2 regions of the Actinomadura citrea genome follow, and region 1 is predicted to be linked to the other one. Evidence: riboswitches for the same ligand, from Rfam matches in the RefSeq annotation. Region 1 holds a riboswitch; the other holds the start of a gene.
What was found. Region 1 has a riboswitch for S-adenosylmethionine ahead of BJ999_RS05190 (ABC transporter substrate-binding protein). Riboswitches for the same ligand answer to the same signal wherever they lie in the genome.

Region 1 (4,698 bases):
CAGCAGCGGGGAGAGCACGGTGACGAAGAGCAGCGTGCGGAGCAGACCGGGCCGCCGCTGCGCGAGCGTGTACGCCGCCGGGTAGGCGAGCACGACGCACAGCACCGTCACCAGCACGGCGGTGAGCAGCGTGCGGATGAGCGCCTCGTAGAAGAAGGGCTCGGTGAACACGCGAACGTACTGGTGGACGGTGTAGCCGGGCAGTGCCGCGTTGCTCTCGTCCACGGGACGGAAGCTGAGCTGGAGGAGCCGCACGAGCGGAGCGACGAAAAGCGCAAGGAGGAAGACCGACAGGGGCACCACGTACGCCGTGCCGCGCCACCGCGTCCGCCGCCTCGCGCGCGGGGTGTGGGCCATCGCTACCGCCCCGTCCCAGAATCCAGGACGATCAGGTCGGCGGGGTCCCAGCTCGCGGTGACGGCGGTCCCGGTGCCCGGCGGGTCGGCGCTGCCGGCGCCGCTGTCGGCGACGTGCACGGTGAGCACGAGACCGCCCGCCGTCCGCACCTCGACCTGCCAGGCGCCGCCCGTGAACGAGCGGTAGGCGACGGTCCCGGTCACCCCGGTCGCCGCGCCCGTCCCGGCGGCGGGCGCCAGGCGGATCCGTTCGGGCCGGATGGCCACGACGGCCTTGCGCCCGGGGACCGGATCCGGGAGGCCGACCGGCACCGCGAGACCGCCGACGTCCAGGGCAAGGTCCTCGCGGACCGTCCCCTCCAGCACGTTGGCGGCACCGATGAACTGCGCCACGAAACGGCTCGCGGGGCGCCGGTAGACCTCGTCGGGCGTGTCGAGCTGCTCCAGCCTGCCGCCGTTCAGCACCGCGATGCGGTCCGACAGCGACAGCGCCTCCTCCTGGTCGTGGGTGACGAAGACCATGGTCGTGCCGACACTCCGCTGGATCTTGCGGAGCTCCACGCGCATCTCCCGGCGCAGCTTGGCGTCGAGGTTCGACAACGGCTCATCCAGGAGCAGCACCGCCGGGCGGGTGGCCAGGGCGCGGGCGATGGCCACCCGCTGCTGCTGGCCGCCGGACAGCGCCCGTGGGCGCCGGTCGGCGAACTCCTCGAGACCGACCAGGCGCAGCGCCTCGGCGACCCGCTCCGCGCGCTCCCTCTTGGGCACCCGGTGCACCCGCAGCCCGTAGGCGACGTTGCTCGCGACGGACAGGTGCGGGAACAGCGCGTAGTTCTGGAAGACCATGCCGAGTCCTCGCCGGTGAGGTGGCAGGCCGGTGATGTCGGCGCCGTCGACGAGGATGCGACCGCTCTCGGGCGCCACGAACCCGGCGATGGCGTTCAGGAGCGTGGTCTTGCCGCAGCCGCTCGGCCCGAGGATCGACAGGAACTCGCCGCGCCTCACCGACAGCCGGCCCAGGTCCAGGACGCGGTGGCCGTCGTAGCCGGCGGCCAGGCCCTCGATCTCGACGTGCCCGCGCTCGGCGGACCCGGTGGCGGCCGGGACGCCGCCCGCGGGCGCGCCGGTCAGCGGAAGATCTCGTTCCACCGCTGCTGCCATTCGTTCAGCTTCGGCGTGGCGACGTCGTAGTCCACCCAGTTGAACTTCCGGTAGACGTCCGTGCCGTACTTGATCTTCGACTTGAAGGCGGGGCTGTAGTCGATCTTGCTGTTGGAACCCGCGTACCAGTTGCCCTCGGCGAAGGTCTTCTGGTTGGTCGCGTTCGTGACGTACCCGAGGAACCTGTAGGCCAGATCCGTCTTCTTGCTGTCCGCGGTCAGAAAGTAGCTGCTGAGCGCGCCGACCGCGCCGGACCTCGGGTAGGTGAAGCCGACCTTGCTGCCGGCCTGGGCCATCGCGAAGGCCCGCCCGTCCCAGTACGGCACCACCCACGCCTCACCGTTCTGGATGGCGCTCTGCACGGCCGTCGCGTTCGCCGGATAGGACGACACGCAGCCCTTCAGCTGCTCCAGTTGCTTGAACGCCTTGTCGACGGCCGCGGGATCCGACAGCTTTCCACCCTGGCCGGTCACCAGCGCGCTGAAGAACTCCAGTCCGGGGTTGTAGGTCAGCGGCGGAAGCGCCACGTGCCCGCAGAGGTTCTTGTCGAAGATGTCCTGCCAGTCGACCGGTGCCTGCTCGACCTTGTCGGTGCGGTAGAGCAGGCCGGTCGAGCCGATCGTCAACGGGACGCCGTAGCTCTTCCCGGACACCGTGTTCTTCTCGATCTCCACCGGGTCGAGGTCGCTCCAGTTGCCCACCTTCCCGGTCTCCAGCGGCTGGACCAACTTTCCCGCCACGGCCGGCCGGGCCGCGTCGGGGGTCAGCACGACCAGGTCGAACGGCGGGTTCTTGCCGCCCGAGGCGCGCAGCTGGGTCAGCCACTCGGCGTTGGCGCCCGGGACGAGGTTCACCTTGACGCCCGTGTCTCGCTCGAACGGCTCGACGAAGGACTTCTTGAACAGGTCCTCCCACGGCCCCGAGAACACCGTGACCGTCAGTTCCTTCCCGCCGCCCTTGCCCGAGCCGCCGGTGTCGGCGGTGTCCACCCCGCACGCCGCGGCGGCCAGCAGCGCCACCGCGCTGATGACGGCGAACGCCGATCGCCTTTCCACGTCTTGCTCCTCCATGTCCGAGCCGGCACAGCGATGGGTGTGCGGCGAGCGCACGTCACCGTTCCCCGAAACCTCGGGGAACGCGGCCCTTATGGATCCGCGCTTGTCGTCGCATGTCCGGCAGACGACCGTGTCCTCACCCGGAGCACCCCACCGCGGTCGGAGGGTTGCCGCCCAGCAAGCCGGGGCTTGGCGCTGGAACTCGTGACGCGAGGAAACATACCATATAAAAACGGTCGGAATACTCTAATTTGGACGACCGAAGACTCGGGGTGCCGCCGCCGGGCCTCAGGGGGAGGCCCGGGCGCTACTGGATCTCTAGTTGTTTCACCTGATGGATTACGGGGGCCGTCTCTACCTGCTGGATGCCGTCCAGGGCTGCGATGCGGTCGGTCAGGTAGGTGTAGAGGGCGTCGGCGTTGGGACAGACGACCGCGGCGACCAGGTTGCTGGAGCCTGTGGTGGCGGCGACGAAGGCGGCTTCGGGGTGCCGGGCCAGCGCCTTGCCGACCGGTTCGAGGGCCGGTGGGGAGGTAGTCAGCCAGAGCAGCGCGATCGAGCGGTAGCCGAGCAGGCCGGGATCGAGTTGGACGTCGAAGTACAGCGTGCCGGTGGTGCGGAGTCGGTTCAGGCGGCGCCGGACGCTGGGTTCGGACAAGCGTGTGGCCGCCTGCAAGGTGACGTGGCTTGCTCGGCCGTCCTTGCGTAGTTCTGCCAGCAGGGCCTTGTCCAGGTCGTCAGGCTCGGCCGGTCGCCCGGCGGACGGGACGGGTGGCCGCAAAGCCGCGGCCTGGGCGCCCGTCAGAGCGTTGATCTTGGTGAACCAGCCGTCCGGCCCGCCGTAGAAGGTGCGCAGGAGGCGGTGGGCGGTGATGGAGACGATCGCGGGAGTACGGGGCAGTTTCCGGAGCAGCAGCGACTCGGCGGCCTCGTCGTCGGCCGACTCGGTGACGCAGATCAGTTCGGTGCCGCCGGACACCAGCGCGATGAACGAGGTGTCGGGACGGCGGGCGAGTGCGGTCGCGATGGTCAGCGCGGCGTCCGGGGCGCAGCGGAGCCGGACCATCCAGCGCGGTCGTTCGACCGGCGGGGTGCCGAGCCGGCCCAGGATCCGCAGGCCGGCGGAGGAGTGCAGGCGCCGGTACCGGCGCGCGATGGTGTGCGAGGAAACACCCAGCGCGTGCGCGATCGTACTGAACGCCGCGCGGCCGTCGAGTTGCAGCGCCTGGACGAGTTTCAGGTCCAGGTCGTCGACCGTGAGCGAATCCGTCACATGGCTCTCCGTTTCTGCGTCAAAGCGCCGGATCTTTCGGTGACTGTCGCATGAATACCGAGCTCCTGAGGACACTGGCGTCCACATTGGGATCGTTCGGAGGAGGACGTGCATGTGGGACGTGGCGGTTGTGGGCGGCGGGCCGGTGGGGATGTTCCTGGCGGCGGAACTGCGGCGCGGCGGTGTGTCGGTCGTGGTGTTCGAGCGGAGGGCGTCCGCCGCGGCCGGGCATGAGGACGGCGGTGACCGGGGCTTGCAGGCCCGCACGCTGCAACTGCTGGGGCTGCGGGGTCTGCTCGGTGCGGTGCGGGCGCGGGCGGCGGCCGAGGACGGGCCGGGCATCGCGGACTTCACCGGGGCGCCGGGGGACGCGGCACCGCCCGAGATCGCGGAGCTTGTCGAGAGCTGGGGGACGAGCCGGATGAAGGGCCATTTCGCGATGCTCCCGCTGATCGACCGGGACGGGACGCTGTCCGATGTGCCGGGGCAGCTCCAAGTGTGGCAGGACCGGTTGGTCGAGGTGCTGGCCGAGCGGGCGCGCGGGCGCGGAGCGGAGCTGCGCCATGGCCTCGAGGTCACCGGAGTCAGCGACCGCGGGGACCATGTCGATGTCGCTTTCGCGGACGGGACCGGTGAGCAGGCGCTGTGGGTGGTCGGTTGCGATGGTGGGCGCGGGGTCGTTCGCGATGGGTTCGCGTTCGACGAGACCGATCCGGCGATGTTCGTGCTCATGGCGCATGCCTCGCTCGAGCCGACGGGGCTCGTGGAGCCCGGCGTGCACCGGACCCGGGGCGGTCTGATGTTCGTGAACCCGCCGCCGGGCGAGATCGTGGTCGCCGAATTCGACCGGCTC
Region 2 (4,698 bases), 6.3 Mb from region 1:
AAGGGCCAGCGCGGCTACATGGTGAACGTGGCCAAGAAGGAGCTCACCGAGCGCCGCGGCTACAGCGAGGACGAGATCAACCGCAGCGGGCTGAAGATCACCACGACGTTCGACAAGCGGCTGATGGACGCGATGAAGCAGGCCGTCGCGAACAACGCCCCGAACGGGATGAGCAAGAAGATCCGCACCGGCGCGGTGTCGGTCGACCCGAAGACCGGGCAGGTGCTCGCCTTCTACGGCGGCCGCGGCTACCTGGAGGAGGCGCTGAGCAGCGCCTTCGGCGACTGGGCGCAGGCCGGGTCGGGGTTCAAGCCGATCGCGCTGGCGGCCGCGCTGGACGACGGCAAGACGCTGTCCACCAGCTACGACGGCAGCTCCCCGCAGTACTTCCACGGCGCGTCCATCCACAACGACAGCAACGAGAACTTCGGGACGGTCAACCTCGTCACCGCCACCGAGCACTCGATCAACACCGCCTACGTCAACCTCGGCCAGGACATCGGCAACAAGAAGATCGTCGCCATGGCCGAGAAGATGGGCATCCCCGGATCGCAGATGAAGCCGGCGCAGCGGGACGCCGCCACGTTCCCGCTCGGCGTCGTGTCGCTGCACCCCGTCCAGCAGGCGGGCGTGTACTCGACGTTCGCCTCCGAGGGCGTGCACCGGACGCCGTTCGTGGTGAAGTCGGTCACCGACAACGAGAACCACAAGCGCACCTTCGCCGAGAAGGGCGAGCGGGCGTTCAGCCAGCAGGTCGCCCGTGACGCCACCTACGCCATGCAGAAGGTCGTGCAGGGCGGCACCGGCACCGGCGCGCAGCTGCCCGACGGCCGCGACGTCGCCGGCAAGACCGGAACCACCGACGAGGGCCGCGCGATCTGGTTCAACGGGTTCATCCCGCAGATGGCGACGACGGTCTCGATGTTCCGCAGCGACGGCAAGCCGCTGAACATCCCCGGGTACGGCGCGTACGGCGGGCAGCTGCCCGCCCAGATGTGGCGCTCGTACATGTCGGACGCGGTGAACATCAAGGGCTACGAGCCCGAGTCCTTCGGGGAGCCGTCGATGACGCCCGGCGGCGGCTGGGGCGGGCCGACGCAGGACGTCCCGCCGGGCGGCACGCAGCCGCCGGACACGGGCGGGCCGGTCGAGCCGCCGCCGTCCACGGAGCGTCCCGACATCCCGACGCCCCCCACCGACCTGCCGACCATCATCCCGCCGCAGCAGCCCGGCGGTGGCGGCGATGGGGGCGATGGGGGCGACGGAGGCGACGGTGGGACCGGCGGCGACCCCGGAGGCGGAACGGGCGACGGGCCGCTCGGCCGCCCCGGCACCGGCGGGTAGCCCCCGCGCCCGCCTCTAGTCGCAGGCCTTTCCGATGGTGGCCGGCGTCTCCCTGATCACACTGTCGAGCTGGGAGACGTCGCCGGCGCCGACCCCGGGCGCGGCGGCGCGGAGCCTGCCCGCCTCCGCCTTGAGCGCCTTGCTCAGGTCGGCGTCGTCGGCCTGCTTCGCGAGCCCGTCGACGCGTCCGGCGAGCTGCTCGGTCGCCTGCCGCCACTGCGCGGGCTCCGCCGCCGGAAGGCTCCGCACCTGGGTGACGTACTGCTGGAACGCCTTCTTCGTGTCGGTGCACACCTGGCCGGAGTTGCCGCCGCCCAGCGCCCCGCACCCGCTGAGGGCGCCGAGCACCAGCGCGCCGCCGGCCAGCGTCCGAACCACCCCGTACCGCATCGCACCCTCCCCTTGATCCCCGATCGGCTCCGCATATACTTCCGCATGAGGTCATGAGCGCCAGCGCAAAGCCCCGGCTTGCTGGCCGGCAACCCTTCGTCCGCGATGGGGTGCCCCGGGTGAGGACCTGGCCGGACGCGGCACCGCGTTCCGGCAAGCGCGGATCCCGACGGACATCCCGGGGTCCCCGACCCGGAAGGTTCCGGCATGCCCACGCTGCTCGCCCGCTCCCCCATCACGCCTGCTGTGACGCGCCCCGAGGGGGTCCGGGTTCGCCCGCTTCCCCGCGTCATCGGAGCGGACGTCCCGGTTCCGGTGCGGGACGGCCGCCACGTCCCCTACGCCAACTTCGACTACGCGGCCAGCGCCCCCTGTCTGGAGGCGGTGCACGAGGCCGTCACCCGCGCGCTGCCGTACTACAGCAGCGTCCACCGCGGCGCGGGGTACGCGTCCCAGGTCACGACGTCCGCCTACGAGGACGCGCGGGAGGCCGTGCGGTCGTTCCTCGGCGCGTGGCGGCGCTCGGCCGTGGTCTTCACGCGCAACACGACCGACGCGATGAACCTGCTCGCGCACGCCGTCCCGGCCGGGACGAGCGTCGTCGTCTTCGAGAGCGAGCACCACGCGTCGCTGCTGCCGTGGAAGCGCGCCGTGCGCCTCCCGGCGCCCGCCACCCCGGCCGAGGCCCTCTCGGCGGCCGACCGCGCGCTGCGCTCGTGCCCGATCGGGTCGCGGCTGCTCGTCGTCACCGCCGCGTCCAACGTCACCGGCGAGCTGTGGCCGATCGAGGAGCTCGCGCACGTCGCGCACCGCAACGGCGCCCGTATCGCGGTCGACGCGGCGCAGCTCGTCCCGCACCGCCCCCTCGACATGACCGCGCTCGGCCTCGACTACGTCGCGTTCTCCGGGCACAAGCTGTACGCACCGTTCGGTGCGGGCGTGCTCGCCGGGCGGGCCGACTGGCTGCGCGCCGCCGAGCCCTACCTCAAGGGCGGCGGCGCCAGCGCCTCGGTCGGGGAGACGACCCGGTGGGCGCCCTCCGCCGAGCAGCGGCACGAGGCGGGCTCCCCGAACGTCCTCGGCGCCCTCGCGCTGGCCGCCGCGTGCGAGACGCTGTCCCCGGCCTGGGACGACCTGGCCGCCCGCGAAGAGGAGCTGGTGGAACGTCTGCGGTCGGGACTCGCGGCGCTCCCCCGCGTCAGGGAGCTGACGCTGTGGGGGGAGCGGGCGCCGCGCGTCGGAATCGTGTCGTTCACCGTGGACGGCTGGAACGCGCGGGACGTGGCGCTTACGCTGTCCGAGGAGCACGGCATCGGGGTACGCGACGGGAAGTTCTGCGCCCATCCCTTCGTCCGGCACCTGCTGGGCGAGGACCGGAGCGCCGTCCGCGCGAGCATCGGCATCGGGACGGACGAGGAGCACATCGACCGGCTGCTCACCGCCCTCGCCGCGTTGACTGCGCGCTGACAGCCTCCGACCTGGGAACTCTCGCGCGCAGTCAGATGATTATGCTCTTTGGTCCTGTTCGCCCATGTAGCGTAGGCAGTCGCGCGGGGACGAGCACGCTAGAAACAGGGGGTGGCGACCGTGGCCGACGCGTGGCGACCCACGTCGGAACTGGAGCACCGACTGCAGGAGACCGTACGGGCCGGCGACCAGGAGAGCTACTTCCGCCTCCTCGCGGACGCCGACCTCGTCGTTCCCGTTCCGCCCGACCTGGTGGACGGCGTCCTCGCGGGGGAGGCCCAGCCGTCGTGGCCCACCCAGGAGGAGGACGGCCGGGTCCACGTCCTGGTTTACACGTCGGCGGCGGCGATGCGGGCGTGCCTCGGGCCGTCCTACCAGCACTTCATGACCGTCCGGTTCGGCGACATCGCCGAGAGCTGGCCGGACAGCCGCTGGTGGCTCGCCGTGGACGCCCCCGCGCGCGGCGTCCCCGCCGCCCTGCCGATCGAGGCGCGGCTGCCGGCCTGGTTCGTCCGGCAGGTCGCCGAGGGCGACGGCCGCCCCCCGCAGGTCGGCCGCGCGTCCCCGCCGTGGGAGGAGCTGCGCGACCAGCACCGCGACCTGCCCCGCGAGGCGCCGCGCCCGGAGTTCCAGCCGGCCAACGACGTGGAGCGCGAGCTGCTGCGGGCCGCCGCGAACAACGACCACGACCTGTTCCTCCAGACGCTGGCGGCCACCGACGTGCTGCTGCCCGTCCCGGACGACATGGACTTCTCGCTGCGTCCGGGCCGCCCCGGCTTCCCGTGGCAGACCCGTGAGGTCGACGGCTCCACCGTCGTCCCGGTCTTCACCTCGCCCGAGCGCCTGGCCGAGGCGTCCGGGCCCGGCACCGAGCACATCGCGCTGCCGTTCACCGTCGCGCTGCGCTACTGGCCGGACCACCACTGGCTCCTCGCCATCAACTCCGGCTCACCAGCGGGCGGCACCGTCCTCGCGCAGCAGCTCCCCGGCCTCGCCACCTGGGCCGACCAGCGCGCCGCCCAGCGGATGACCGACCGCTTCGAGCCCCAGAACGACATCGAGCAGCGCCTCTTCGACGCCGCCCGCCGCCGCGACACCGAGACGTTCTTCAAGATCCTCCTCGGTGCCCAGGTGCTCGTCCCGGTGGACGCCGAGACCCCGTGGGGCATCGTCCCCGGCGACCCCGAGTTCCCGTGGCGCCCCGTCCCCGTCCACGGGCGGACGTCGATCCAGATCTTCACGTCGCTGAAGTGGATGAACGAGGCGATCGGCTCGTCGCGCTTCATCATGCCGAGCCTTCTGGAAATGGTCACCGCCTGGCCGGACGCCTCGTGGACGCTCGTCCTCAACCCGGGCACGCCCATCGACGCGTCCATGCCGGGCGAGCAGGTCCGCACCCTCAGCGGCCCGCCCGCTCCCCCGTCCGCCGCGACGCCCCCGCCTCCGGACGCGCCCTCGGTTCCGGTGGCCCCCGCCGTGCCGGCCGCCCCCGCCGCC

Region 2: linked by a shared signal. The riboswitch ahead of BJ999_RS33570 (aminotransferase class V-fold PLP-dependent enzyme) and the one ahead of BJ999_RS05190 (ABC transporter substrate-binding protein) in region 1 are both predicted to bind S-adenosylmethionine.

The regions. Positions count from the first base shown of each region.
Region 1 is NZ_JACCBT010000001.1:1,056,893-1,061,590, forward strand. It holds gene BJ999_RS05180 (ABC transporter permease) at 1-357, opposite strand, end outside; gene BJ999_RS05185 (ABC transporter ATP-binding protein) at 360-1,517, opposite strand; gene BJ999_RS05190 (ABC transporter substrate-binding protein) at 1,484-2,572, opposite strand; SAM riboswitch class IV at 2,667-2,782, opposite strand; gene BJ999_RS05195 (Lrp/AsnC family transcriptional regulator) at 2,880-3,845, opposite strand; gene BJ999_RS05200 (FAD-dependent oxidoreductase) at 3,958-4,698, shown strand, end outside.
Region 2 is NZ_JACCBT010000001.1:7,346,820-7,351,517, forward strand. It holds gene BJ999_RS43810 (transglycosylase domain-containing protein) at 1-1,344, shown strand, start outside; gene BJ999_RS33565 (hypothetical protein) at 1,360-1,734, opposite strand; SAM riboswitch class IV at 1,784-1,900, shown strand; gene BJ999_RS33570 (aminotransferase class V-fold PLP-dependent enzyme) at 1,942-3,201, shown strand; gene BJ999_RS33575 (SseB family protein) at 3,313-4,698, shown strand, end outside.